Regions from separate parts of the Photobacterium leiognathi genome, predicted to be linked through region 2. Evidence: predicted binding sites of a transcription regulator. Region 2 holds the regulator's gene; each other region holds the start of a gene.
The links. Region 2 encodes PurR, which represses purine synthesis genes. Its sites were predicted from a motif close to TNANGNAAACGTTTNCNTNA; they were not measured.

Region 1: purT (formate-dependent phosphoribosylglycinamide formyltransferase) is a predicted target of PurR. The motif match lies at 4,781-4,800, and genes of this name have one in related genera.
Region 3: Q7674_RS10200 (uracil-xanthine permease family protein) is a predicted target of PurR. The motif match lies at 9,033-9,052, and genes of this name have one in related genera.

What each region holds. Positions count from the first base shown of each region.
Region 1 covers NZ_CP131601.1:1,723,999-1,734,378, forward strand. The annotation lists gene Q7674_RS15005 (CidA/LrgA family protein) at 31-375, shown strand; gene Q7674_RS15010 (CidB/LrgB family autolysis modulator) at 372-1,055, shown strand; gene cdd (cytidine deaminase) at 1,293-2,180, shown strand; gene Q7674_RS15020 (IS4 family transposase) at 2,321-3,652, shown strand; gene Q7674_RS15025 (DMT family transporter) at 3,775-4,659, shown strand; gene purT (formate-dependent phosphoribosylglycinamide formyltransferase) at 4,865-6,043, shown strand; gene Q7674_RS15035 (thiopurine S-methyltransferase) at 6,200-6,838, opposite strand; gene Q7674_RS15040 (aminotransferase-like domain-containing protein) at 7,189-8,526, opposite strand; gene Q7674_RS15045 (NAD(P)-dependent oxidoreductase) at 8,844-9,719, shown strand; gene Q7674_RS15050 (hypothetical protein) at 9,855-10,148, opposite strand.
Region 2 covers NZ_CP131601.1:1,857,181-1,867,560, reverse strand. The annotation lists gene Q7674_RS15630 (TfoX/Sxy family DNA transformation protein) at 501-1,091, opposite strand; cyclic di-GMP riboswitch class I at 1,228-1,318, opposite strand; gene purR (HTH-type transcriptional repressor PurR) at 1,496-2,500, opposite strand; gene Q7674_RS15620 (heme ABC transporter ATP-binding protein) at 2,895-3,761, opposite strand; gene Q7674_RS15615 (FecCD family ABC transporter permease) at 3,758-4,795, opposite strand; gene Q7674_RS15610 (heme/hemin ABC transporter substrate-binding protein) at 4,857-5,654, opposite strand; gene Q7674_RS15605 (ExbD/TolR family protein) at 5,716-6,138, opposite strand; gene Q7674_RS15600 (MotA/TolQ/ExbB proton channel family protein) at 6,135-6,836, opposite strand; gene Q7674_RS15595 (energy transducer TonB) at 6,840-7,658, opposite strand; gene hutW (heme anaerobic degradation radical SAM methyltransferase ChuW/HutW) at 8,101-9,498, shown strand; gene hutX (heme utilization cystosolic carrier protein HutX) at 9,527-10,042, shown strand; gene hutZ (heme utilization protein HutZ) at 10,094-10,380, shown strand, end outside.
Region 3 covers NZ_CP131601.1:674,431-684,810, forward strand. The annotation lists partial or broken gene fadE (acyl-CoA dehydrogenase FadE) at 1-1,293, opposite strand, end outside; gene dauA (C4-dicarboxylic acid transporter DauA) at 1,798-3,489, shown strand; gene lpcA (D-sedoheptulose 7-phosphate isomerase) at 3,589-4,170, shown strand; gene Q7674_RS10180 (class II glutamine amidotransferase) at 4,234-5,025, shown strand; gene purN (phosphoribosylglycinamide formyltransferase) at 5,105-5,746, opposite strand; gene purM (phosphoribosylformylglycinamidine cyclo-ligase) at 5,751-6,791, opposite strand; gene upp (uracil phosphoribosyltransferase) at 6,985-7,611, shown strand; gene Q7674_RS10200 (uracil-xanthine permease family protein) at 7,733-8,986, opposite strand; gene Q7674_RS10205 (DUF2066 domain-containing protein) at 9,290-10,380, shown strand, end outside.

The DNA of each region.
Region 1 (10,380 bases), 130 kb from region 2:
ATTAAATTTTCTAGCATTACTTTTTTCACTATGGATTACATACGATCTTTTGCCATTGTTATGTTTTGCTTTTTACTTGGTCAAGGCATACAGCATCTTACTCATCTGCCTATTCCTGGCAGTATTATTGGTTTGTTCCTACTGTTCTTTGGCTTAGTAACAGGCATTTGTAAAACACAATGGGTTGAGAAAACCTGTAATTTACTTATCAAACATATGGCGTTGCTGTTTGTCCCTGTCGGTGTCGGCCTAATGAATTACTTAGGTTTAATCGAACATAATGCCGCTATCATTTTCGCAAGCACTCTTGGCAGTACGTTAATTGTATTAGTGGTTATTGGCTTAGCTCTTCACCATAAGGAAAAAGAGTCATGATCTGGTTAGTGGCAACCCTTGTTGTGTTTTACAGCATGCGTTATTTGGCAATAAAGATCCGTAATCCATTATTTAATCCGTTACTGATTTCGTTAATTTTTCTGATCTCTGCGCTACGTTGGCTCAATGTCCCTTATGAAACCTACTTTGCTGACAATGAGATCATCAATTATATGTTAGGCCCTGCAGTTGTTGCGCTAGCATTACCGCTATATCAGCAATTGCCTTTGATTAAGCGTAAATGGAAGACCATTTTAACCGCCTGTTTTGTCGGTAGTGTGCTTTCAATGACCTTTGGTACGGGCATTGCGTTTTTAATGGGTGCTGATGCTCAATTAGCTGCCAGTATTTTGCCTAAATCTATCACCACTCCGCTTGCGATGGCGGCATCACAACAAATTGGTGGTATTCCTGCCATCACAGCTGCAATGGTGATCATTGTGGGTTTGTTTGGTGCGGTATTAGGTTATCCCGTGATGAAGCTATTTCGTATTCATCACCCACTAGCGAAAGGTTTGTCTATCGGTACGGTTTCTCATGCATTAGGTACGGCAAAGGCAGTAGAGCAAGACTACCAAGAAGGAGCATTTAGTTCATTGGCATTGGTGATTTGCGGCATTATGACGACCCTACTTGCCCCTTTGATGTTCCCTATTTTTCAGCATGTCTTTTTTGGTTAATGGATTTAAGCAACATATTATGCTTACAGCGTTTATGTTGCTTAATTCATATTAGTTTTAAGCTCATAGTGTTTTGATAACCATTTATTACATGAAAATTTACATTTACTTGTGTGAGCTCGCTCTCGATAATGTAACTAGTGTATAGAGTTGATAGTTAATGTGATCTGCATCACACTTGAATATTAACATTTAACATAGAATGTTTCTCCATCAACAATACGGAGTAACACCCCAATGCACGCAAAAGTTATGGATGCATTAGGTCAATTACCTAACGAGCTTGCATCAGCTCTTCGACCAATTATTGAAGATAAAAATTTCGATTCCACTATCAGTCCTGAGCAATTTGAACACTTACTTGCTCAAACTAATCTATCTGATTCTGATCTTCGCCTTGCACTCCTTCCTGTTGCTGCTGCTTACGCTGTTGTTCCTATTTCTAATTTCTATGTTGGTGCTATTGTCCGTGGTACTTCTGGTCGCCTTTACTTTGGTGCAAATATGGAATTTGCGAGTGCAAGTATGGCGTGTACTATCCATGCGGAACAATCGGCTATTAGCCATGCGTGGATCAAAGGTGAAACTGGCATTAAAGATGTGACTATCAACTACAGCCCTTGTGGTCACTGTCGTCAGTTCATGAATGAACTAAACACGGCTAAAGAGTTAGTGATTCAACTACCAGAACGCCAACCAATGACACTGCAACAATACCTGCCAGAATCATTCGGCCCTGCCGATCTTGGTATTGAAGATGCACTACTAAGCGATATTGATAACGGTATTACTATTGCTGAGCAATCTGATTTAGCTGTTGCTGCTTGTGATGCTGCAAACCGTTCACACGCACCTTACTCGAAGAACTTCAGTGGTGTTGCGCTTAAAGCTAAAGACGGTCGTGTATTTGTTGGTATGTATGCTGAAAATGCGGCATTTAACCCTAGCTTACCACCGCTACAAGTAGCGCTAATCAACATGAATATGTCAGGTTACAAACTGTCTGAATTAGTTGAAGCAGCATTAGTTGAAAGTGCAGAAAGCCAAATCAGCCAACTTGCTCGTACTCAAGCACTGCTAGAAGCATTGAATCCAGACATTCAAATGACTTATGTTGCTTATTAAGAGCAAGTAATAAAATACCTCTGTTTTTTATATAAACCGCTGTAATAGGCTAACACCTATCACTTAAGAAATTGATTGGTTGCACGATCTTTCAGATAGTTAAAAATACCCTCAGTTTTGCAAAACTGGGGGTATTTTTTATGTTGTCACATTGGCTCATTGATGTAGATGCGTTTGCAGCACCAGAATCACTCTCATTATTTCAAAGAGACTTACCTCTTGAGTGGATTCAACAAGCATTAGATGAAACCAATAAGGCCAGTATACGCAGACGAAAATTACCTGCGGAATTGGTTGTTTGGTTAATCGTTGGAATTGGCCTATATCGTAATAGATCGATAACCGATGTCTTGAATAAACTTGATTTGCAATTATCGCGATCACAAGGTGATTCTATTGCACCAAGTGCTATCCCTCAGGCGCGAAAACGATTGACAGCACAGCCTCTAAAAGCACTTTTCTCACTCACTGCCAAATATTGGACGAAAGCCGAAGATAGCGGAGACACATGGAAAGGCTTACGCCTTTTCTCTGTCGATGGAACTCAATTTAGAAGTCATGATACTCCAGAATTAGCGAGTCACTTTCAGTATGTCAAACACGGTAAGATACAGCATACAGAATACCCTATCGTCAGGTTATGTGCTTTATGCTCCCTTCGTAGTCGATTAATACACAACGTAGCATTTGGTCCCAGCAATATTGGTGAAGAGAACTATGCTAAACAGCTTATATCCTCAATAACGCCAGATTCTTTAACTATTTTTGACCGATGTTATCTTGGCGCCGAGTTGATGATTAATTGGCAACGTCAGCATGATTCGAGTCATTGGATGACTCCAATTAAATCAAATACGCGATATACCGTCATTAAGCAGCTTGATGAAGCAGGACGAGATTTGATTGTAGAAATGGATGTATCCAAATATGCAAGAGCTAAAGACCCAAGCCTTCCTGAAAAATGGCAAGCTCGATTAATGCTTTATCCAGAAAAAACTCAAAAATATCATATCCAAGGGCTTCTTACTTCCTTAGTTGGTGAGCATTATAGCTATCAAGCTTTGCTTGATGTTTATTTCGAACGTTGGGAGATAGAAAACAGTTATGGTGAAATAAAACATGACATGCTTGAAGATGAAATATTATTGCGTAGTCAATCAGTAGAAGGTATTGAGCAAGAAATATGGGGAATATTGATAGCTTATAATCTTGTTCGCTTAGAAATAAGTAGAATAGCGGCAGAAGCGAATGTTTCACCATTACGGATAAGTTTTATGATGGCGTTAAGAGATATTCAAGATGAATTAATGTGGTGTGCCATCGCTTCGCCAGGTTCAATTCCTCAAAAACTGAGAGCAATGAGAAAACAAGTAAAGCGTTACATATTACCTGAAAGAAAAAAACGGCCCAAGCAGAGAGCCGTTCGTATCAATAAAACTCGTTATCCAGTTCGTTCCAAACACCTTAAGTGATAGGTGTTAGCTGTAATAGGCGGTTTTTTATTATCTCTACGCCTCTGTAGAACGCGGAATATTGGCTATCTAAAAACAAAAGCGTATTATTCTCGCAACGATTTTATAGAGAATCCAATTTCATGTCCCACTCTCATAGTCCTACACATAATCCGGTACAAGGTGCAAGTTGGATGCTGTCTGCAGGTTTGGCATTTGCCATTGTGAACAGCCTTGCTCAGTACCTCAGCATTAAACTTGGTGTCTCATCAACCACCTTTGCCCTATTTCAATACTTTATTGCTTTGATTGCGATGTTGCCATGGCTTAGAACCATGGGGATCAGCCGCTCGTTAAGAACACAACACTTTTTCCAACACTGTTTCCGTGTCTTCCTTGCGGTTATTGGTATTCAATTATGGCTTTGGGCACTCGCCTATCCTGTGCCAATTTGGCAAGGTATTGCATTGCTCATGACGTCCCCGCTGTTTGCAACCATTGGCTCAGGTTTCTTACTAAAAGAGAAAGTCGGTGCGGCACGTTGGTGTGCAACCATTGCAGGCTTTATTGGTGCAATGATCATTCTTGAACCTTGGTCAGACAGCTTTAGTATTGCCACATTACTCCCTGTGGGCGCTGCAATTTTCTGGGCGGGTTATTCTCTGATGGTGAAAAAGCAATCCAGCACCGAATCACCAACAACAGTTGTGATGTACCTGCTTATTCTGATCACGCCTTTTAACGTGTTACTAGCACTGCCTGATTTTCACATGCCAACAGGTGGCGCAACATGGACATTGATCATCGCAGCGGGTTTATTAACAGCCCTAGCACAATGGGCGATTGCGAAAGCTTATGCGGTGGCTGATGCATCTTTCGTCCAACCTTTTGATCATGCCAAACTGCCATTAAACGTTTTAGGTGGTTGGCTTGTGTTTGGTTGGGTGCCACCAGGTCGTTTATGGCTTGGCGCTGCGATTATTATTGCTTCTGTTGCGTTTATCACTCAGTGGGAAAAACGTAAGTAACACATTTGATAATGTGTCGTACAATCTAAGATCACTGATGAAACCGCCACATTGTTGGCGGTTTTTTATTATATGCTTCATATAACTCACACTATTTATGTTTCAAGTTTAGGTTAAACTCTGACGCAAACGTTAGCTTAATTGTAAAAACAAGGTATTATCACGCCCAACCAACACTATCCAACATAAATCGTAAGGAATAAGAATGTTAGGTACAGCTAATGGTTCAAATGCTACTCGTGTTCTGCTTTTAGGCTCTGGTGAGTTAGGCAAAGAAGTAGCTATCGAATGTCAACGTTTAGGTCTTGAAGTGATCGCAGCAGATCGCTATCCCAACGCGCCTGCTATGCAAGTTGCTCATCGTAGTCATGTAATTGATATGCTAGATGGTGATGCGCTAAAACGTATCATTGAGTTAGAAAAACCAGACTACGTTGTACCTGAGATTGAAGCCATTGCAACCGACACATTAGTTGAGCTTGAGCAACAAGGCGTGAATGTGGTTCCTACCGCTAATGCAACTAAGCTTACAATGAACCGTGAAGGTATCCGTTGTTTAGCCGCTGAAACCCTCTCTATTCCAACCTCTCCTTATGAATTTGCTGATCAATACGATGACTTTGTTGCTGCTGTAAACCGTGTTAGCATGCCTTGTGTGGTGAAGCCAATCATGAGCTCATCAGGTAAAGGTCAAAGCGTGATTAAAACGGCAGCTGATATTGATTCAGCATGGCAATACGCCCAAGAAGGCGGTCGTGCTGGTGCGGGTCGTGTGATCATCGAAGGCTTTGTTGAGTTTGATTACGAAATCACATTATTAACTGTTCGTGCTGTTGATGGTGTTCACTTCTGTGCGCCAATTGGTCATCGCCAAGAAGATGGTGATTACCGCGAATCATGGCAGCCACAGAAAATGTCTGAAGCGGCATTAAAAGCGGCACAAGATGTAGCAGAGAAAGTTGTAAATGCTCTGGGTGGTTACGGCTTATTTGGTGTCGAGCTATTTATTAAAGGCGATACGGTACTGTTTAGTGAAGTCTCCCCTCGCCCACATGACACGGGTATGGTGACGCTTATTTCGCAAGAGCTGTCTGAGTTTGCCCTTCACGTTCGTGCATTCCTTGGTTTACCCATTCAGCACATCACACAATATGGTCCATCGGCATCTGCAGTTATTCTGGCTGAAGGTGTTTCAACCAATATCGGCTTTGATAACTTACTGCCAGCGCTTTCTCGCCCTAATACGCAAATTCGCTTGTTTGGTAAGCCTGAGATCAATGGTCGTCGTCGTTTAGGTGTAGCGCTGACTCGTCGTGAAGATATTGATAGCGCAGTCAATGATGCAGTTAACGCTGCTGGTGATGTGAAAGTCGTTTTTAACTAATCAGTTAACTGATCGGTTTTAACTAATAACATTAGCGACAGATAACAGTTTCTCTATAAGAAAAAGGCATGTAGGCTCACTAATTAACCTTCAACAACAGGTTAGTTTAAAGCAACATGCCTTTCTTTATGTTTAGATAAATGTGATTAGGTGTTATTACACTTCAATCAACCACACTTCTTCTGCAAAGCGCGATAAACCACGTTGGCGGCGAGGATGAGTTTCATCAGCATCATCACGTTCAAGATGCGTCACTTTGCAATTAGCAAATAGAGCTTCAACTTCCGCTTTAGGTACTGAGAATGGAGGTCCTGCTAGTTCATCTTGTGGGTAATCTAATGTCACCAGCAGAATACGACCGCCCGATTTAACCAATGACAATAGCTTTTCGACGTACATTTGTCGCATGTCTTCTGGCATCGCAATTAATGCTGCGCGATCGTAAACCACATCAACAGGCTCGATATTTACGGTGAAGTAATCACCTTGGTAAATCGAGATCTCATCAAACTCATAAAGGTGTTGATTGCCGACACCAGTAACAAGCGGCGTATAGAGGTTTTCAGCAAAGAAAGCTTTAACGGCAATATCGCTCAACTCAATACCAATCACTTGGTTATGACGCTCTGCTAACCACACTAAGTCTTGTGTTTTACCACACATAGGGACAAGAACACGCTCATCACGTTTTGGTTTAACGGCTGACCAATGTTTGATCAGTAATGGGTTTACGTCAGGTAGGTGGAAACCAATGCGGTTTTCTGCCCAACGGCTATGCCAAAATTCTGCATCCATTTTGTGACTCTACTTTCTGTATTAAATAATTATGAGAAAGACACACGTTATACTTAACGGTATCTGATGCTGTTATTATATACCCAAGTGACTTCAAAATGCCTGATTCAGAGCGAGGTCACTGAGTTGAATTAAAGGAAGGCAACGAAGCGGAATAGCGAGCTCTTTCCAAGTTGCCTGACGTAAGAAGTCGGCTTAGTGACACGCTCCCAGAGGGCGAGCGTCCTTAGCTCTCAGACTTTGTTAACGATTCTCAATGTAGAACCACTATATCTACGAATCGTTGCCGCGCCTGAGAACTAAGGTCGTCTCGCTGAACACTGCATCTTGAAGTGACTTGGGTATAAGACTTAAAAATGAGGATTCATAACAAATTCTGATTTAGCCAGATCTCGCAACATGATCAATCCTTGTTGAAGCCGTTGCTCTGAGCTAATCGCCATTAATGATAAGCGAATATGGTGCGGATCTTCCCCATTCACTTTAAAATAACTGCCGCTACTGACAATCAAACCTTTGTTTTTCGCTTCCATCACAAAGCGTTCTTGCTGCCAATGCTCAGGTAATGGACACCATAGTTGAAACCCTGTTTCCCTACCTTGATAACCTAACAGCTCTTTTGCCATTTGCTGACGTTTAATTGCAGTTTGTCTTTGTCTTTCAGCAAGTTGAAATGCTTCACCACTTTCAATTAATTGCGCTGCAGCAATATAGTTCAGTGGCGATGACAGCCATATGTTGGCACGAATATAGGCTTGTAATACTGCGATATGTGAATCAGGCACTTTTAAAAAACCACAACGCATTGCTGGGCTAATTGCTTTTGATAAGCCTGAAATATGAAAGCTTAATTGCGGAATACGATTGCTGATCGCTGCAATAGGCTCCGGATTTAAAAAGCCATAAATATCATCTTCAATGAGCCAGATGTTATTTGCTGCAATAACGTTAGCGATTTCATCACGTCTTGCTGGTGGCATGGTAATGCCCGTTGGATTTTGATGTGACGGTACAACAATAACGAGCTTAGGACGATTTAAGCGGATCACCTGTTGTAGGTCATCAGGACACATCCCTTCATCGTCTAATTGCACTCCTACAACGTGTCGCCCTGCTGATTTGGCAATTGCCATGATCCCCGGATAAGTGAGCGATTCAACAGCGATAGTATCACCAGGCTCTGTTAGGGCATGAATTAATAACGATAACGCATGTTGCGCACCGTTGGTCAGTAAGGTGTTATCACTATTACCGCCAATTAAACCATAATGTTTAGCCCATACGACACCTGCTAAACGGTGACTTTCATGGCCTGAATGCTCGGTATAACCCATTAACTGAGTATTTAGCTGCTCTGTAGCTTGCATCATCGCATCACGTAATGGTGACAAGTTTTGCAATAAACAAGGCTGTAGGATGGAGAAGTTATAATCTTGCTCATCGTCTGCAGGTTGGATCACTTCACTTAACGATGCTTGAACACAAACAAACGTCCCCCTACCGACAAAGGATTCAACACGCTTTTTATCCACCAGCAATTGATAGGCTTTCGCTACTGTCGCAGGTGTTGTGCTTAATTCATATGCCAGCGCACGATGTGGCGGCAATTTAAACTTTGCAGGATATTCACCACTATCAATTCGAGCTTCGATAGTTTTAGCTATCTGTTTAAATTTAGCGTCACTCACTGTCACATCCTATAGTTAATATCGCCACCATAAAGTTCGCTAACTTTAACTAAAATACACAACAAATGATACATGGAATAAACAAATTGACATATGTCAATTTAAACTCTAGTGTACATAAGCATCAACACGGATGAATAAAAGACGCGCTTGTACCACCACTACGCAATGAACCACTTAGCTAGTAACTGCGGTTAAATGCAAATTACTACAGTTAGAGAGCATAGTTGTGGTTTCGCTATCAGGTTAACGTATTACCTATTATCCATTCGTTAAATGACATATCTCAATTTAATTATTTTGCTTAGGAGACTCCTATGACAATGAGTATCGCTTTTATCGGTTTAGGCGTAATGGGTTACCCAATGGCTCGTCACCTGTTCAATGCAGGATTTGATACCAAGGTTTACAACCGCACGACTGCCAAAGCGCAGCAATGGGCATCTGAGTTTTCAGGTCAATATGGTGAAACCCCACGAGAAGCGGCATTAGAGCGTGATGTTATCGCACTGTGTGTCGGTAACGATGATGATGTGCGTAGTGTTGTGTACGGTGAAGATGGCGTACTCGCTGGTATGAAAGCGGGGGCTACCCTTGTTGATCACACGACAACATCAGCAGAGCTGGCTGAAGAGCTAGCAAATGCCTGTAGCGAGAAAGGCATTCACTTTATTGATGCACCTGTCTCTGGTGGTCAAGCGGGTGCTGAAAACGGCGCATTAACCATTATGTGTGGTGGCAAACAAGCAAGCTTTGATGCCGTATTACCAGTATTAAATAGCTATGCAAAACAAGCAGTATTGATGGGCGGTCATGGTCAAGGCCAACGCTGTAAAATGGTCAATCAAATCTGTATTGCTGGCGTTCTACAAGGCTTAAGTGAAGCATTGATGCTGGCACAAAAATCAAACCTAGATATTGAACAAGTCGTTAGTGTATTAAAACACGGCGCTGCGGGCTCATGGCAGATGGAAAACCGTGCAGTCACTATGGCTGAAGATAAATTTAATTTTGGCTTTGCCATTGATTGGATGCGTAAAGATCTTGGTTTCTGTTTAGATGAAGCAAAGAAGCATGAGTTAGCCATGCCATTAACCGAAGCGGTTGATAAACGTTACGGTCTGCTACAACAGCAAGGATTGGGAAGAATGGATACGTCTGTGCTTATCAAGGCTTGTGATAAAGACGTTTAAGTAAGTTATAAATTCCAGATAAGCGAAAGGGATGCATTTGCATCCCCTTCTGCCGACCTCGACTCTCATCAAGATCAAAAATCCGTTTTCCAATTTTACATTGGAGTCATGGAATACCGATTGAATCCATTCAGCTTACGAAATTCTGAATAGTTTAATCGAATCACGACGAACAGTTACACCACGGAAAGTTACAGGCTCTAGCAACGTCATTAGTTGCTTAGAAACGAAGAACTTACCACCGTAGCTACGATCACCGCCACGATTAACCCAATCAGCAAATTCATCAGCCAGACTGAACATAGAGTTACCGACTAGTAAAACAAGAACTTTAGCTACTTCGCTATCGTTCTGACGGTTAAACTCAGCGTCACGAACTTTTTTACGATATTCGTCGACAATTCTTTCAAGGCACTCAAATCTGCTCATATACACCACCATAAAAATCGAGGCGTGGATACTACTGCTCTCGCTAACGTAAATCAACCCATCTACTTAGGTTTCTGTTAAATATTGAGATATTTTTTCAACTTTGTAACACAAAAGCCGTTATTGATAATAAAAAACACGATTTAATTTCATATTTGAGGTTAAAAACTTAAATAGCATTTTATATATAGGTTTAAAATATTATACTCCAGGTGGATTGATAAAAATTAGG
Region 2 (10,380 bases):
CGATTCTAAATGTAGAACTACTATATCTACAAATCGTTGCCGCGCCTGAGAACTAAGGTCGTCTCGCTGAACACTGCATTTTGAAGTTATTTGGGTATAGACCTGAACTACCCGTATTGTATTTCATTTACTAAGAATTATGGCTTTTTCTACAATCAGTTGGTGAAAATAAAACCAATGGTGAGAGAAATAAAAAACACTGGTTATTTATAAATAACGATAAATGAGAGCTGAAATTAATAAAGCGTTAAATAATTGACGTTATAAAAAACAATTTTAAATATTTATGTTTTAGCATTGATATAAAACAAGAAGTTATTAAATACTTTTAGTTGCAATATTTGGCAATTACGCATTAAGAGGTTTATGTATTAAAAGATATAAAATAGAGCAGAGTGAAGGGATTTATTTAGAATATATTTTTAACAGGTATACTTAGAAATAAAAGAATGAACATCTTTTATTTCTAAGTGAAGGCGAATTGTCGAAGAATGTATTTCTTAGGATAGGGCAGATAATAATTCGTTTCGACGTTGCTCAGGAATAACAGACCAATGCTGTCCACTAATTGCACCCTCAAGCGCCCATAGCAATTCAAGACTAAGCGGACTGTTTTGCGCTTTTTGTAGCGCTTGATATGCACCTAATGCACCAGCTGCTTGAAGTTGTTCGATAGTCTCTATGCCTGCTTTTTTAAGCATTCTTTCATTTGATAACCGTAGGTTTGGTAAGTCCTTTATACGGTCAGGTACACAACTCTCCTTTTCTTGCTTGTCTTTTTCTGCGGCTTCCAAGGAATACCTACCTTGTGCAACGATCTTTTCAGGTTCGTCCCACCAGTTATCTGGTATTGCGTAGTGCTTGGTTACAACAGGGAACCCACGTTTTTTGTAAACGTAAGGCTCCAAGCCAGCTTGTTTGAATTCCTTTTCGGTTTCAGCGTTTGCTCGTAAATGAAGTTTATCATTCACAACTAATGCAAACATTGTATCACCAGCAAAAATGCCAAAACCGCCAAACATCGACCGTGATTTTACAGATCCAAAATGGTCAAATAATTTTAATGAATCTTTTAATATTGGTTTATCCATGCTTCTACTCGGTGAAAAAAATATGAGTGTCACCTAAACATCAAGAGCGAGGAATTAGATTAATTAATCTTCACATTAGGCTTGTCAATATATTGTTAAAATAAATGTCATTATATTGGCGGCCTAATTATAATCCTTCGGTAACTCCGCTACCATGAATTAAAAAATTAATTTTTAGGCCGGAAGTTTTGCGTCTTAATCTTTCAATTAATTTGCCTGTTCGTGACTATATAAAGTTATATTAAATATTAGTTTTAATATTAAATCCAAGCTCTCAAAAGTGTGATATTGCTTCAGGTAATTGTTCTTATCTTATGGTGAGCATAAATCTTTTTTAAAAAAGTAAAAAAAAGCCAACAAGTTAAACTTATCGGCTTTTTCTAAACTTACCAAGGTCAATCTCGTTAGTTGAGATCTTTAACCGACTTTCTCGCAACAAGCTCTGGTGTCATTTCAAAAGTTTGACGAGCGTGATTCTTGTCTTTAACACGATCTAGCAAAATTTCCACTGCAGTTTTACCTAAACGACGCTTAGGCTGGTGGATTGTTGTTAGTGGCGGTGCAAAGTACGGTGCAAGGTCAATGTTGTCGTAACCAATGATAGAGATATCATCAGGAATACGTAGGCCTGCTTGCTCAAAGGTACTGATCATTGCCATTGCCATGATGTCGTTGAAACAGAAGATAGCAGTAGGGCGCTCTTTCATTGCAATGAACTTTTTCGCCGCTTCAACCGCTGATTCACACTCGAAGTCACCTTCAAGTAGCCAATCTTCATTAACGCTTAAGTCTGCTTCGGCCATTGCTTTACGGAAACCTTTTAGGCGCTCATGACAAGTAGACTTATCACCTTGACCTGATAGACAGCCAATTTTCTTATGGCCGTTATCGATAAAGTGTTTAGTCGCAATATAGCCGCCAGTTTCAGCGTTATCTTGAATATTGTCTGTATGTGGCTTATCTGGGCCCCAGTCCATGATAACCATTGGCAGATCGTTTTGACGCTCTAGTAGTTCAAGTAGCTTTTGATCAAGATCGCTACACATTACCAGTAGGCCATCAACACGCTTTTCTGCCAGCATGCGTAGGTAATCACGTTGTTTTTCAAGATTGCCTTCAGTGTTACATAGGATCAGGGTGTAACCTGCGCCGTAACAATACTCTTCAACGCCATGTACAACTTCAGCAAAAAATGGGTTGGTTGATTTTGTTACCAACATACCAATGGTACGAGTTGTATTACATTTTAAGCTTCGCGCTACAGCACTTGGTGCGTAGTTAAGCTCATCTACCGCAGCCAGCACTTTTTTCTGTGTTGCTTCTGCAACAAAGCGTGTTTTATTGATCACGTGTGACACAGTTGTGGTTGATACACCTGCCATACGTGCAACGTCTTTAATGGTTGCCATATTTATTCTTCTAATTATGGTCAGATAGAGATCTGACAAAAGGTTGTGGTACCCAATTGATTAATTACGTAGTAGATGGCTAGTTGAGAGACTAGTAGATATGAAATTCTTTAATTATTAACTACTTAATTATTCAATTTGGCACCGTTTTTATAGAGCACCGCTTATAAACAACTAAAGCCGCAATAAATGCGGCATCAGTGTATCGAAATCTTTATTACAACTTTTACATGTGTAATCGCTTGCGCTCACATTTTACTGTGTGTTTTGCGTTGTGCAATCTTTCTGTTCATCTTGAGTGAAATTATTGATGATAAGTTATAAAAATGCAGGTCGTTGTCACGCTTAATCCGATTTTTATCGCATCCTTACAGTATTAATAACTGACTGGTCATTAAAGAATAGGATGATTTGCTGACAAAATATAAGGGTAGTTTTCTATAGGGTGGGTATGCACAGTAACAGGCCAACCATACAGTGATTCTACGACTTCAGCAGTGAGTACTTGTGACGGTGTACCATCCGCTTTTATTTGCCCATCATTTAAGAAAATCATCCGATCTGTGTATTGCGCTGCAAGGTTTAAATCATGTAATACCACAATAACCGCAGCACCTTGCATTGCCATGTTCTTCGCTATTTGTAAGGTGTGATGTTGATGTGCTAGATCAAGGGCTGATGTTGGTTCATCCAGCATTAAAATACAGTGCTCACCAGCTTGGCTTAATTGGGTTAATACCCGAGCTAAATGGATTCGTTGTTTTTCACCGCCAGAAAGCGTCGGGTAAAGCCTATCTGCAAGGTTTTCGACATCCACATAATCCATTATCATCTGTGTCACAGACTTAAGCTGTGGTGACGTTAGTTGTAACGGGATTGCGCCTAACTCCACCACTTCTTTTGCTGTAAACGCAAAAGAAAGTGCACTGTGTTGCGGCAGTATGCCTAAATGTTTAGCCAGTGTAGCTCTGTCCCATGATGATAATGGTTGCCCGAAAAAAGAGACGTCTCCAGATTCAGGTGTTACTTCGCCACAGAGTACTTTTAATAAGGTACTTTTCCCTGCGCCATTGGGGCCTAAAAGGGCAGTGACTTCGCCTGAATGAATATCTAAATCTAGATCATCTAATAAGATTTTATTGCCGTAACGAAGTTTGAGGTTTCTTGCTTGAATAACGCTGGTTGTATTTAGAGAAGTGTTATTTTGAGAACTGTTTTCTGTCGAACTAAGTAAATCAATATCAATGGCAGTTGCTGTCATGAAATGTGCCTCTTTTGAGCGCTAAGTAAATAGATAAAGAAAGGCGCACCTAAAATAGCGGTGATAATGCCAACGGGTAATTCTTGTGGTGAAAAAGCGCTACGGGCGATCATATCTGCAACTAATAAAATTAAGCCGCCTAATAGGGCTGAAATAGGCAATAAAGTTTTATGATTTGGACCTGTCAGCATACGTCCGACATGAGGGATGACTAAGCCGATAAATCCGATAGGGCCACAAATAGACACGGTAATGCCAACACCAGCCGCACAGACAATAATAAGATTACGTTTTAAGTGCTGAGTATTGACGCCCATGTGTCTGGCTTCTGCTTCACCTAATAAGAACGCATTCAAGTTATTACAATGGCGATAACAGTAGCTAAATAGTAACGCTAAAGTACAGTAGGCAAGAAGGATCCCAGACCACGTAGCGCCAGCCAGTGAGCCCATTGACCACAGTGATAAATCACGCAGTGCCTCATCATCAGCAACATAGTTAAGTAAGCCTAATCCTGCTGCTGAAATTGCGGTAATCGCAACCCCAGCTAGTAGCATGATCATCACTGATGTGCCGTTTTTATCTGTGCCTAAGCGGTAAACCATAACTGTGCTAATTGCACCACCAATAAACGCAAACACAGGAACAATGGCAAAGTTAAGTAATTGCGGGAAAGTGCTGGTAAGTGGAGCGAATAACACAATGGCTAATGCAGCACCTAATCCTGCACCGCCTGTAATACCAATAATACCGGGGTCAGCAAGAGGATTACGAAATAGCCCTTGCAGTACGCTGCCGCAAATCGCCAGAATCGCACCAATGGCAAAACAGAGTAGGGTGCGAGGTAAACGTATTTGATGGATCACTAAGCTGACATGTTGCGCCAGCTGATGATCACCAGGTATTAGCGCAAGTAGACTTTGTTTATAACTGATTGCCATTGGGCCAATCACAATAGAAGAAAGCCCTGCTAACACCAGTAAGCCAATGCTTAAAATATAAATATGTTGGGCTGAAAATCGTTTTGCGTACATGAAAAAACAACCTTAAAACATGAGGCACTAATCGAATATGACGTTATTTTGAGATAGATGATTAAGGGTAAATAACTTGATTAAGTCTTAATGCTTCATTCACGCTTTCTAACCCTAAACCACCAATTAACGCTGTACCGTTAATGGTTAATAAGGCGTTATTGGTAGCCGCTGGTGTTGCAGCAATGAGCGGCATTTGCTTAACCAGATCTTTCATACTTTTGATCTTACTTGCAGTACGAGTGCTTAAAAGAATGATATCTGGCTGCATAGTCACAATTGCTTCGGCAGAAATCGGTTTGTAATTGCTGACTGATTCAGCTGCAGGATTCACGGCACCTGCTAACGAGATAATGCTATCTGCAGTGGTGTTACTGCCTGCGACATTGATTGGTCGACCATCATGGATCATCAAAAACAGCACTTTTTTAGCGGTTTTGATGTTAGCAGTGGCTTGTTTAATCTCGTTTAGTTGTTTACTGAGCTTTTCTTTTAATACCTCTGCACGCTGTTGATGGTGAGTCAATGAGGCGATTTGATCGATACGTTGCAGTAAATCTTTGACGGTTTCACCTGAGTTTACGACATCCACACTAACGCCTGATTGCTTGAGTAAATCTAATGTGCTTTGTGGCCCCATCTCATCTGAACCAATGACGTTTGTTGGCGATAATGACATCAAGTTTTCAGCAGATAGTTGGCGGTGGTAGCCTACTTTAGGCACAGATTTATCAACGAGTGCTTTACTGGTGAGATCTACGGCTACTATCTGATCTTGCGCGTTTAAAGCGTTAATGATTTGTGTAATTGATGCGCCAGCACTGATGATTTTTTTGTGTTGGTATCTGCATTGGCGTATGAAAAGCTACTCAATCCTAATGTGATCGTCAGCAAAGATGTTTTTAAAAGTGTGCGTCGTTTCATGATGATGATTCTTCCATAAGTAGCTGAGTTGCTTTGATATTGTTTTCTTGTAAGAAAGCGAGCAGTTTAAGCATCTGTTCAACAGAGGCTGTTTTATCAGCCCCGATCACAACAGGCTTATTGGGGCTGGCTTTTACTTCTTGTAACAGGGATTGCTTAAAGCTGTCCCAGTCATTGACTTTTTCGCCCTGAAGCGCCCAATGTGGCGCATTAGCAACGAGATTGATGGTGATAGGATCGGCCTGTGTGGTTTGTAATGTCTTAGTGGCAGTTTGCGGTAAATCGACATCCAAAGACTTAATTTTTACCGTAGCGGTAAGCAGTAAAAACACCATCACAATAAAGATAATATCGAGTAAAGGTGTCAGATCTGGGGCCATATCATCAGATTGAGTTATGCTGCTATTAGCTCTGATCATAATGCTTTACCGTTAACCGCTGGGTTTTGTTCACAAGTATCACAAGCGGTTGTTTTGCCGTTTTCCACTTCGATATTCATGCCCTCAAGCCATAAGTTACAGCGATTCAAACAGTGTTCTAATTTGGCTGTTACGTTATCTGCCCATAAACCTAAAAGCTGTGCACCTGTAATAGCCGGTAGGGCAATCAATAAGCCTGCTGCTGTTGTTCGCATGGCTAAGCCTAAGCCATCGGCTAAATCGCTAGGTGTTACTGAACCTGTCGATTGTGAAATGCCACTGAACATTTCAATTAGCCCTAAAACGGTGCCAAGCAAACCTAATAGCGGGCTGATTACACCAATTAAGCTAAGCAAACGTAAGCCTGAACGCAGTTCAGTACGTTTTTGTATAAGCCAAATAGCAGCTGCATCTTCACGTAGAGGTTTGGTGAAATGGCGGTGAGCAATCAACATAGCAATGCCTTTATAAAGTAGAGGGCGTTGCTGTTTTAACTCTTCAGTCAGTTTATCTAGAGCACAATCATCGTGACGATTCTGTTTAGCAAGAATAGCGTTTACCTTAGTTTTGCCAACACCAGTGCAAAGCAAAACTTGAACTAAACGCTCCACAAGGATCATTACTGTGAGCACAGAGCAGATAATGAGAGGCCATGCCATCAGGCCAAGTTGTTGGGTCAGGTTGTCTAAAAAGCTCATGATTTAATCCAATTTGAAACGAACAGGAATTTGTACACGGTGGGCGATAGCTTTTCCGTCAATAATGTGCGGAGAAAAGCGCCACAGTTTGATTGCTTTCAGTGCTGCTTTATCAAGCACGCTAGCACCGGATGATTTGGCTAATTTCTGTTTTAGTTGTTTGCCGTCTTTACCAATTAACACTTCCACTAAAACAGTGCCTTCAATACCTCGACGCTTAGCCAAACGTGGATAGCTGACAGGGGAAGGTCTAGTTGCAAATGTCGGTTTTGAGACCAACTGCGGCTCGCTGGAACCCAGTGTTGCTTGCTGGTTTTTGGTCTTTTTATTGACCTCAACCACTGATTTGATGGCTGGCTTATTATTGGGTTTATCTAACGTAAATTTTTTACTGGTAGTAATAGGTTTCGTTGGTTGTGCTTTCTTTACCGTTTTGTTCTGAACGGGCTTTTTAACGTCAGCTTTTTTAGTCACTGTTTTTTTAGGTGTCGGCTGTGCTGGTTTTTTAGGAACAGCTTTCTTCTTAGGTTCAGCTTTTGGTTTTGTTACTGGCTTGGTTTTCTGAACCAGCTTTTTCATCTCTGTTTTTGGCGCTGGCGTCATCGTTTTTGCGACAGGCTTTATCGGTTCAACAGGCGTTTCAACGACAGGCTGAATAACAGGTTCTGGTTTGGCGATAGGTAAAGAAACCAGATTCACACTTACGCTAGCAGGCTCAGAAACTGGCACTGTGATGATTTTTTTGTCAGGCATTGCAGAGACAAGAAGGCTATGGAACAAAATGGAAGCACTGCCTGCAATGGCGTAGCGTTTTAAATTCACAACAACAACCTTATTTGCTGATAGCCATGATTAGGTATTGATCGGAAGTGATAATTTGCATCGTGATGTAAGTCCGTTTATTCAATGAATTAGCTTAATTATTTAGGTGCTGGTGTACTTAGTGCAGCACTCTTTGAATTTATTATCCATGAAATGCGAATAATATCAATTATCATTTGCAATATTATTTAATGCTCAATATGATAATTAAAACAAAAAATTATGTGGATGATTTTTAAACAAGATCATTCGCTTAGATTGCGAAAAGCAACAAGATTGAAAGTAAACAGCTAATACATTTGCTCTTGAGCCTGTGCATAGCATGCCAACCTATGAGGGCTCTACCTTGTGACTTGTATTAATAATAAGCACAGGGCAACCGAGGGGCGATTAGCCAATAGTTATGCGTAAAACCCATGAAAGTTCGACGTTAGGAAAGGGGATGTCAGTCCCAGAGGAACAATTAACCACGGATGTTATCGGTGAAAATACGCCAGATCCTTTGCGTTTTGGCTTTGTGAAGAAAACATCGGCGCATGCTGGTGGTCATTCTCAACCGATAAAGCCTGATGAGCATCAATCCTTGATGGCAGCCTTGTTGCAAGGGAAGAGTGAATCACGTAGCGAATCCACGATAAGTGGCATAGCAATACGTTGTTTATATGTGCATATCCCATTTTGTCGTGTGCGCTGTACGTATTGTAACTTTTTCCAATATGCATCGAGCAAACAGCTGGTGGACGATTACTTTGCCGCTTTAATGATTGAGCTGGTAGAAAAGGCAAAACAGCCTTGGACGCAAGCAGCTCCTTTTCAAGCGGTTTATATTGGTGGGGGAACACCGACAGATTTATCAGCTAAGCAAATTGAACAACTAGGCAAGATGATACGCCAGCATTTTCCGTTAACTACGGATTGTGAGTTAACCCTTGAAGGTCGGATCAATCGTTTTGACGATGAAATGTTTGAATCTGCGTTAGAAGGCGGCTTTAACCGATTTTCATTTGGTGTGCAGAGCTTTGATACTCAAGTACGACGTAAAGCAAAGCGGTTAGATGATCGTGAGGTGGTGTTATCTCGTGTTCAGCGTTTAGCACAATATGATCAAGCCCCCATTGTGATTGATTTGCTCTATGGCTTGCCATATCAAGATTTGACGATATGGCAGCAGGATTTATCCGACTTTTTTGCAACAGGGGCTCATGGTGTTGATTTATACCAACTAGTCGAAATGAATGGCACACCAATGGCGGATTTGGTTGAGAAAGGCCGATTACCACAACCTGCTGGCACTGCGATAAAAGCATCGATGTTTGAAACGGGTGTTGCTGCGATGGATGCACATCATTTTAATCGTTTAAGCGTCAACCATTGGGCAAGAGACAATCGAGAACGCAGCTTATACAACAGCCTAGCGAAAACAACCGCAGAGGTTTTGCCATTAGGCGCAGGAGCGGGCGGCAATATTGGTGGCTATGGCGTAATGCAGCATCGCACTCTTGATGGTTATTTAGCAGCTATTAAGCAGGGCTCAATGCCTGTGGCGATGATGATAAAGCAACCCGTTAATGCTGCGACTACCATGGCGATCAAATGTGCTTTTGATCGTGGGGTTGTGTCTAAAATTGAATTAGAGCAGCAAGCGGGTTGGAATGTGTTCGATTACTGTTTGCCATTATTTAAAGCGTGGCAACAGCATGGTTTTGTTACTTTAAATACAACAGAGCAACACCAATATGTCACGTTGACATTAGCAGGACAGTTTTGGGCTGTCACTCTAGCGCAAGCCATGATTAAAGTGATTAATAAAGTTAATGATTCAACAATGCAAGCAGCATAGAACGCACTGACAAATAAGGAAAATGAAGGTGTTTGATAAATACACACGAGAAGAGTTAAAAACTCGCGTTGCAGCACTACTGACAGAAAACCCGAAACTTCATGCGGTATCTATTTCTGAAGATTTAGGTGTTACTGAAGGTGAAATCGTCTTGTCTTACCCTGATGACATGGTGCAATTATTACCGGGAAGTCTAGCTAAAACTATTTTAGAAGCATTGCCATCATGGGGTCCCGTCACCACTATCGTGCATTCAATGGGATCGATTTTTGAGGTTAAAGCCAGCTTTCCTAAAGGGAAAGAAGCCCGTGGTTATTATAATTTAATGGGTAAAGAGGGTGAGCTTCACGGACATCTTCGCCTAGAAAATGTGTCAGATATTGCATTAGTCAGTAAGCCATTTATGGGGCAAGAAAGTTACTTTATTGGCTTTTTTGCAGCAACGGGTGAGTGCGTATTTAAGGTTTACTTAGGTCGTGATAAGCAGCGTAACTTGTTCCCTGAGCAAATTGAAAAGTTCCAGCAGTTAAAACAAATGAAATAAACCTAAGCGTAGATTTAGGTTACAAAAGTCAGCAAATTCGAGGAAGAAATAATGAGTGAAGTAAAACAGGAACGCTTACAAAACCGATTAGGCCCAGAAATTAAAGAGTTCCGTGAAGCCTGCCAAACATTACAGTTAGCGACTGTTGATGCCAATGGGAAACCGAATGTAAGTTATGCACCGTTTGCTTTACTTGATGATGGTTACTACGTGCTAATTAGCCAGATTGCAAAACACGCACGTAACTTATTAGAAAACCCACAAGTATCATTGATGATGATTGAAGACGAATCGGCATCAAAAGTGCTTTATGCTCGTAAACGCTTAACCTTTGAAGC
Region 3 (10,380 bases), 1.2 Mb from region 2:
GCAGCATCAAGCACATAAGCATTACCAACAATACGAGCAAGTGGCTCTTCAATACCTTCCATTTTACCGATTGGCATTTTAAATTGACGACGAATACGAGCATAAGCACCAGTAGCTATGGCTGCGGTTTTTAAGCCGCCCGTCGCGTTAGATGGTAGGGTAATACCACGACCAACCGATAGACATTCAACCAACATACGCCAGCCTTGTCCTGCCATCTCTTGACCACCAATGATGAAGTCGATAGGTACAAAGATCTTATTACCTTTAGTCGGTCCATTTTGGAATGGCACATTAAGAGGGAAGTGACGACGGCCAATTTCCACGCCTTTAAGATCAGTTGGGATCAACGCACAAGTAATACCAAGATCTTCTTGATCACCGAGTAGGTGTTCAGGATCAGAGAGTTTAAAAGCAAGGCCAAGTACTGTCGCAACAGGGGCTAGGGTGATGTAACGCTTATTCCACGTTAACTCCATACCAAGTACTTCTTCACCTTGCCAGATGCCTTTTTTGACAATACCAAAATCAGGGATTGAGCCAGCATCTGAGCCTGCTTCTGGACTGGTTAGGGCAAAACACGGGATCTCTTTACCTTCAGCTAAACGAGGTAGGTAGTAGTCTTTTTGCTCTTCAGTACCATAGTGTTGCAGTAATTCACCTGGACCTAATGAATTAGGCACACCAACGGTTGATGATAGTACACCTGACACACTTGGTTAGTTTTTGAAGCACTAGCGATTGTGCATAAGCTGAAAACTCTAAACCGCCATATTGCTTTTTGATGATCATGGCGAAGAACTTATTGTCTTTTAGATACTGCCAGACTTCAGGGGGCAGATCGGCAAGCTCATGGGTAACTTGAAAGTCATTAACCATACGGCAGACTTCATTAACAGGACCATCTAAGAAGGCTTGCTCTTCTGCTGATAATGTAGGGGCTGGAATGTTGTGGAGTTTTTTCCAATCAGGATCACCGCTAAATAAATCGGCTTCCCACCACACAGTACAAGCATCAATGGCTTCTTTCTCTGTGCTCGACATTTCTGGCATGACACCTTTGAATGCCTTGAGTGCAGGCTTACTGAGGTATTTTTTTCGAATAAAAGGAGTATTAAGAGGGATCGCAATCGCTGCAAAAACTATCCAGCTAAATATACTGGTTATCGATAATGCACTACCAACAGCTAAAGCTGCGGCAATTATTACGGTAAATGTTTTAAGCGATGCGCGATTATACGCCAAGATGCAGATAGCACCGATCAAGCCAATGACATACGCAAGCGTAACCATAATGATTCTCCTTAATCTGTGTAGCAATACTGTTTACACATAATCAGGAATAGTTAAGCGATACCTGACTTCATTATGGGGAGTTCAGTACTTTGCTACGCATTCTCTTATATTATTGTAGGGTAATTATTATTTAAGGTAAGAGGTCTTACCACTTAATTTTGATTGTAATGTATTTTTTAACAAAATGTAAATTAAATTCTCTCTATGAAAGTAAACTGTTACGTATACAAAATGCGGTAGAGTCAGGTTTTTATTGGGATTGATCGAGATCATCGTGATTATTTTTTTCACTTGCAGATTTTTAGCAGAGCGTTAACATATGCCGTATTGTGATGCTGTTCACGTTATTACAGGTGGTTACACTTTAATCATCGCAGCGGAATAGTATTTCCTTTTGTTGCCTTTCCCGATTCCGACTGACACATGCCCGCCGGACCCCCTACATCGGGTTGACATCAATTCCTGTTTATCAAATGTACGCAAAGTGCAAGAGGTTTTGTTGTGTTGTTATTTCATGCTTTATCACAGGCGTGGAAGGATGGTTATTCCTTCTCTAAATTTCGTGCCGATATTGTATCGGGTATTACTGTAGGTATTGTGGCTATTCCTTTGGGAATGGCATTGGCAATTGCTGTCGGTGTACCACCACAACATGGATTGTATACGGTGATTGTGGCGGGCTTTTTAGCTGCATTATTAGGTGGTTCACGATTTAATATCACAGGTCCAACAGCGGCCTTTGTAGTTATCCTTTTACCGATTACCCAAAAATACGGCTTATCAGGCTTGATGTTGGCGACCATGATGTCGGGGATCATCTTGCTATTAATGGGCGTATTTCGCCTAGGTCAGCTGGTGGCATATGTGCCATATCCAGTAACGACAGGTTTCACGGCGGGTATCGGCTTTGTTATTGCTTTTTTACAGCTTAAAGATTTATTAGGTCTACATATTCAAGGTAGTCCAATCCATTTTCCTGAAAAAGTAATGGCATACGCACACGCAATGCCAACCGCAAACTATGCTGACGCCATAGTGGGTATCGTGACGATTTTTGTCTTTATTGGTTGGGCAAAATTAAAAACACGTATTCCACCACACCTTGTGTCACTGCTTGTCGGTACGATTTTAGCGTTAGCATTAAATAAATTTGGTCCTGAGCATGTTACTTTGCTTGGTGAGAAATTTAGCTACACCATTGGTGATATTGTGGGCCACGGTATTCCACAAGAAGCGCCACAATTTATGGCGTTATGGAAGTCAGATACTTTCAATTGGGCAACCGTGATCGAGTTAATGCCGTCTGCATTAACCATTGCCATGCTTGGTTGTATTGAATCATTACTGTGTGCTGTTGTGGCTGACGGTATGACAAGCAAGAAACATAATCCAAACGCTGAGCTAGTTGGTCAGGGTATTGCGAATATGGTGGTGCCTTTCTTCGGCGGTATTCCAGCAACGGCGGCGATTGCACGTACAGCAACAAATATCCGTTCAGGTGCATTTTCACCGATTTCAGGTATCACTCATGCGCTATTTGTATTAGCAGCGATGATTGTATTAGCACCTGTACTTTCTTATGTTCCAATGAGTGCATTAGCTGGCTTGCTTATCATGGTGGCTTGGAATATGTCTGAAGCACCTCACTTCGTGCATACGTTAAAAGTGGCACCTCGTCGTGATGTCGCTGTATTAATGACTTGTTTCATTCTAACGGTTGCTTTCGATATGGTTGTGGCAGTGATCGTTGGTCTATTATTGGCTGGTGTGCTGTTTATTCAGCGTATTGCAACGTTAACAACGGTGACAATTACCCATGATGAACATCCGCATTTAAACTTTGGTGATGATGTGGTGGTTTATGATATCAATGGTCCGCTGTTCTTTGCTGCGAGCGAGAAAGCGTTTTCTGTGATTGAGCACGCAACCACTGAAACACGTGCAGTAGTGCTTGATTTCAGTGATGTATCAACCATTGATATTACAGCGATTCATGCCTTTGAAACGGCACTCGATCGTTTATCAGAGCTACCAGTATATTTAGTGGGTGTACAATCGCATGTTGAACGTAAGCTCTATCATGCGGGTGTTTTTGACGCTGAGAATGTGCATTTATCGCACTCAGTTGGTCAATTACAGCAAGTTTTAATGATTAATTCTCACAATGGCTCGGTTAAGGAGTCGACACTGTAAGTTATTTGTATGTAAACTGCGAATAACGGTGTATTTAAAACATCAAGCGGGTATTTACCCGCTTGATTTGTATCTAAAGAATAATAGAGAGAATGGCTTATGTATCAGGATTTGATCCGTGCTGAACTAACTGAAGCGGCTGACGTACTAAATCGCTTTTTAAGTGATGATAAAAATATGGCTGATATTGAAGCTGCAGCTAAGCTATTGGCAGATTCTTTCAAGCAGGGCGGTAAAGTGCTGTCTTGTGGTAATGGTGGCTCTCATTGTGATGCAATGCACTTTGCTGAAGAGCTAACAGGTCGTTACCGTGAAAACCGTCCAGGTTACCCTGGTATTGCTATTTCAGATCCAAGCCACTTATCGTGTGTAAGTAACGACTTCGGCTATGATTACGTATTTTCACGCTACTTAGAAGCGGTTGGCGCAAAAGGTGATGTTCTATTTGGTCTGTCTACATCAGGTAACTCGGGCAACATTTTAAAAGCGATTGAAGCGGCAAAAGCGAAAGGCATGAAGACCATCGCTTTAACGGGTAAAGATGGCGGTCAAATGGCGGGTCTAGCAGATGTGGAAATTCGTGTCCCTCATTTTGGTTACGCTGATCGCATTCAAGAAATTCATATTAAAATTATCCATATTTTAATTATGCTAGTTGAAAAAGAAATGGCGGCAGAATAAGCCAAGCTTAACACTGACCGTTGAGAAGTATCGTTAATGAATAACAAAAGGGCATAAAGGAATATGTGTGAATTGCTAGGCATGAGCGCAAATGTGCCAACCGATATTTGTTTTAGTTTTACCGGTTTAATGCAGCGTGGGGGAAATACTAGCCCTCATCGTGATGGTTGGGGTATTACCTTTTATGAAGGTAAAGGCTTTCGTACATTTAAAGATCCAAACCCAAGCTGTCAATCGCGTATTGCTGAACTTGTCCAAGAATACCCAATAAAGAGTCGTGCAGTGGTGAGTCATATTCGCCAAGCCAACCGAGGGGCGGTGAATTTAGAAAACACCCATCCATTTACTCGCGAGTTATGGGGCAATTATTGGACTTTTGCGCATAATGGTCAGTTGACGGGTTATGAGAGCTTAAAGACGGGGCGACACCAAGCGGTAGGTGATACTGACAGTGAGATCGCTTTTTGTTGGTTATTGAATCAATTTGAAACGAAATTTCCAGTACTGCCAGATGATTTGAATCCTGTTTTTAGCTATTTTGCAGAGTGTTGTGATCAGTTACGTCAGCTCGGTGTTTACAATATGTTATTAAGTAATGGTGAGTACGTACTTACCTATTGTACCAATAACTTACATTGGATCACTCGTCGAGCGCCGTTTGGTAAAGCATCTCTTATTGATGAAGATGTCACGATTGATTTTCAGCAAGAAACGACACCTAAAGACGTGGTGACTGTGATTGCTACTCAGCCTTTAACCAATGATGAAAATTGGCACAAAATGGCAACAGGAGAATTTATTGTTTTCCATTTTGGTGAGCCAGTATTTAATCAGCTGGTGGTTGAAGACAAATAGCTGAGTCATTCAGTAATCGATATGACTGAAATGCGATAAGCAGAAAGAGAAAAGGCGATCATCAGATCGCCTTTTGTTTTTATTGGGCAGCGTAGCCTTGTGGGGGAAGGATTTCACCATCAAATACCGCTTTGCCATCGATCATAGTTAAGCGTTTTTCAGCTAACCACTGAGTCACAAGCGGATAAATTGCATGTTCTTGCTTTTGTACCCGAGCCGTCACTTCTTCAACGGTATCATTAGCAAAAATAGGGACTTTTGCTTGAAGAATAACAGGTCCACCATCGAGCTCTTCTGTAACAAAGTGCACGCTAGTACCATGTTCTGTATCGCCTGCATCTATCGCACGTTGATGGGTATTTAATCCTGGGTATTTTGGCAATAAAGAGGGGTGAATGTTTAACATTTTCCCTTTAAAGCGACGGACAAAATCACCGCTTAAAATACGCATAAAACCAGCAAGGATCACCACATCAGGGTTGAATTGCTCAATACGTTCAGCCAAAGCATCATCGTATTGTTCACGGTTGCCATATTGTTTAGGCGCGATATGTATCGCTTCAATATTGGCAGCACGTGCACGCTCTAATCCGTACGCATTCTCTTTATTTGAGATCACAGCAGTAATTTGACTGTTTTTAATTACGCCATTGCTGCATGCGTCAATAATCGCTTGAAGATTACTGCCGCTACCTGAAATAAGGACGACGATATTATTCATGGTATTACTTGATCTCAACTTGCTCTTCGCTCTCTGCAGCATTGGCAATTTCACCTAATAGCCATGCATTTTCGCCTTCAGCATTTAGGATATCAATAGCTTGTTGTGCTTGCGCTTGTGGTAGGGCAATCACTAAGCCTACACCACAGTTGAACGTGCGGTACATTTCGTAAGTTTCTACGTTACCTGCCGTTTGTAGCCAGTTGAAGATAGCAGGCCATTGCCAGCTATCACCATTAACAACAGCTTTTGTGCCTTTTGGTAGCACACGTGGGATATTTTCCCAGAAACCACCGCCAGTTATATGAGAAATCGCGTGAACATCACAGCTTTCCATCATTTTCAGCGTTGATTTTACGTAAATTTTGGTTGGTGTTAACAGGTGATCAGAAAGTGTTTTACCTTCTAATTCTTCGTTTAAGTCAGCGTTTGAAACTTCAATGATCTTACGGATAAGTGAGTAACCGTTTGAGTGAGGACCACTTGAACCAACAGCGATAAGAGCATCACCAGCTGTTACTTTTGAACCATCAATGATATCGGCTTTTTCAACCACACCGACACAGAAACCAGCAACATCGTAATCTTCACCGTGGTACATACCTGGCATCTCAGCCGTTTCACCACCGATCAATGCACAACCTGATTGAATACAGCCTTCACCAATGCCAGTAACAACACTTGCTGCTGTATCGACATCCAGCTTACCTGTCGCGTAGTAATCAAGGAAGAACAAAGGCTCTGCACCTTGAACAATAAGATCGTTAACACACATAGCAACAAGATCGATACCGATAGAATCGTGCTTATTTAAATCCATAGCTAAGCGAAGTTTAGTACCTACGCCATCAGTACCTGATACTAAAACAGGCTCTTTATATTTGGTTGGTAGTGAACAAAGTGCACCAAAACCACCAATTCCCCCCATCACTTCTGGGCGATGCGTACGTTTTACCACCCCTTTAATACGGTCTACTAATGCATTACCAGCATCGATATCAACACCAGCATCTTTGTAACTAAGAGAAGAGTTTTTGTTGCTCACAGATGATCCCTCAACGTATTAAAGTAAAAAAGCTGGGGTATGATAACAGCAGTCACAGCCTAAAGGAAAACGTTTGCGTCATTTTTTTTGACTGGGTATTAAGTAAACAGTTAAACGTTTACTACTATCAGCAATCGTTTGGCTTAGTATATAATAATGCGATTTTATTTTTTATTTGCTCGGGAGTCAGAAGATGAAGGTTGTTGAGGTAAAGCACCCACTGGTTAAACATAAGATTGGTCTTATGCGCGAAGGTGACATCAGCACTAAGCGTTTCCGTGAGTTAGCAACTGAGGTTGGTAGCCTACTGACATATGAAGCGACTTCAGACTTTGAGACAGAAAAAGTGACCATTGATGGTTGGAACGGTCCAGTTGAGATCGACCAAATCAAAGGTAAAAAAGTGACGGTAGTACCTATTCTTCGTGCTGGTCTTGGCATGATGGACGGTGTACTTGAACATATGCCAAGTGCACGTATCAGTGTTGTTGGTATCTACCGTGATGAAGAAACACTTGAGCCTGTACCATACTTCAACAAGCTAGCATCAAACATCGATGAGCGTATTGCGCTGGTTGTTGATCCAATGCTGGCAACTGGTGGTTCTATGATTGCGACACTAGATCTTTTAAAAGAGCACGGTTGTACGCAATTTAAAGTTCTAGTACTAGTGGCTGCACCTGAAGGTATTGCAGCATTAGAAAAAGCACACCCAGATGTTGAGCTATACACTGCAGCTATCGATGAGAAGCTAAATGACAAAGGCTACATCGTTCCTGGTCTTGGTGATGCAGGCGATAAGATCTTCGGTACTAAGTAATTAGTAAACAAGATTTAAATAAAAACCGGACGCCATGTCCGGTTTTTTATATTCAGAGCTTATAAAGTGATAAGTTCAGTATAAGCTAACGTTAAATAACGTTAACTTAATTCATCGCGACTTATAGATGTTCAGTACCTTCAATTTGCGCATTATCAACGATATGATTTTCGCCTAAATCTTGTGGCAAGATCAGGTTAAGAACAATCGCGACAATACCGCATAAGCTCACACCTTGCAGGCTGAACTCACCAATACCAAATGCCATCCCACCAATACCAAATACCAGTGTTACCGCAACAATTACAAGGTTACGGGCTTTGTGTAAATCGACTTGGTTTTTGATCAGTGTATTTAGACCAACGGTTGCTATAGAGCCGAATAGCAAGATCATGATCCCGCCCATTACAGGCACAGGGATGGTTTGTAGCATTGCGCCTAATTTACCTACGAACGCTAATACTAATGCAGTAATTGCCGCCCATGTCATGATCACAGGATTAAATGCTTTCGTTAGCATTACCGCACCCGTTACTTCAGAGTAAGTAGTATTAGGCGGTGCGCCCACCATAGAGGCTGCAATCGTCGCAATACCGTCACCAGCCATTGTACGGTGCAGGCCTGGCTTTTTCAGGTAGTCTTTACCTGTTACGTTGGAAATCGCTAGCATGTCGCCCACGTGCTCAACTGCAGGTGCAATGGCAACAGGGATCATGAAAAGGACAGCGTTAATATTAAACTCAGGGAAAGTGAAGTTAGGAAGTGCTAACCAACTTGCATTATGCACCGGGGTAAAGTCCACCACACCGAATGCTAAACTTGCTAAATATCCTGAAGTAATACCACCTACAATCGGTACTAATTTTAAGATGCCTTTGGCAAACACACTTAAGCCAATGGTCACGATTAATGAAATGGCTGAAATCCATAGCGCAGTGTCATGTGCGATAAGCTGAACACCACCGTCACCTGTTTTACCTACAGCCATATTCACAGCTGCTGGCGCTAAACCTAAACCGATGACCATGATCACCGGGCCAACAACTACAGGTGGTAGCAGTTTATGAATAAAGCCAACACCGCGAATTTTAATCACAGCACCCATCAAAACATAAACAATACCCGCCATCATCAAGCCACCCATGGTGCTTGCAACACCCCAAGCTTGGATACCGTACATAATTGGAGCAATAAACGCGAAAGATGAGGCTAGGAAGATAGGAACAGAACGTTTGGTAACAAGCTGAAAAAGGAGGGTTCCTACACCAGCACCAAAAAGTGCCACATTGGGATCAAGCCCAGTAAGTAACGGAACAAGAACGAGAGCACCAAATGCGACGAATAACATTTGGGCACCTTGTAATACCTGCATCATACTCAAAATCACCTTGTCATAAAAAAAATCGCGCAATGCTATCACAAAAAGCAAACGATTACCTAGCGTACTAAGAGAAAAAAACTGCTAATTATTTAATGACTGATATTTGTGACTAGAGAAGTTTTTTAAAGCATGTGGTTTGTTTCTTGCAAGCTGTATTGTTTTGGTTCAGGAAAAAGTACATATTGTAGGATAAATTGATGGTAAGCCGTGTTTCTATACAAGACGTCAATCGGTTTAGGAACTCGCTGATGTTCAATTTCTTTTTGCCAACTTACTTTAGTAAATAATGAGTGCTTTATGTTGCGATTTGCGTTGTTGTTTTTAGCGTTACTGGCTTTACCGATTAAAGCTGCGACGGTTAGTAATTTATATCAGGCTCAAGTAGTCATGCCTGCTGATGGACAGAATGCTGATCAAACAGCACGAGAGCAGGGCTTTAAACAAGTGCTGATCAAAGTGACGGGTGATCAAAATATTGCTAAGAATAATGTGATAGCCCAAGCGCTGAAAAACAGTTCGGGTTATGTTAGCCAGTTTAGTTATGGTCAAGACAATGGTCAGCAGACGCTAAATTTAAGCTTTGATAAGGTGCAAATTAAACAATTATTAACGCAAGCAAAAGCAAATTACTGGAGTGAACAACGCCCTGATATTTTAGTTTGGATGGCTGATGATAACGGTAATAGTCGTGATATTTTGTGGGATCAATCAACCAATGCTTTAGTGGCTGACACCAAACAAGCTGCGAATATTCGTGGCGTGCCTGTTACTTTCCCTATTGGTGATTTTAATGATGTAACCGCACTGCATGTATCTGACTTATGGGGCAGTTTTGTCGATCCTATTTCAAGTGCGAGTAAGCGCTACAACGCTGGTGGATTGCTATTAGTAAAAGCGATTCAGCAAGGTGATGACAAGGTTGAATTATCATGGCAATTATATACGCAAAAGCCGAGCACTATTGCGACAGACACTCAACCCATCACTGGTAAAGCAAGTGGTACATTAGCACAAGCAAGCACTGATATGATGAATCAAGTTGCTAATCAACTGGCGCAAAAATATGCCTTAGCATTGGGTAGTAGTGCTGCTGGTGAAGTGAATATTGAAGTTGATAATGTTAACTCTACAGAAGATTTCTTTACGTTAGAGCGCATGCTTAATCATATGACGACAGTAAGTAGTGCGAATGCTGTAAATATTAAAGGTGACAAAGTTATTTTTCGCATGAACTTGTCAGCGTCGACAGCAGAATTTAAACGTGAGTTGAGCCATGACAGCCGCATTAGTGCTGATGATTATGCTGTAACGAATAATAATTCAGCGGTAACAGCAGCACCTGCAACCGATGTGAGTACCTCATCGAATGCTGTTGATGTTAGTGCTAC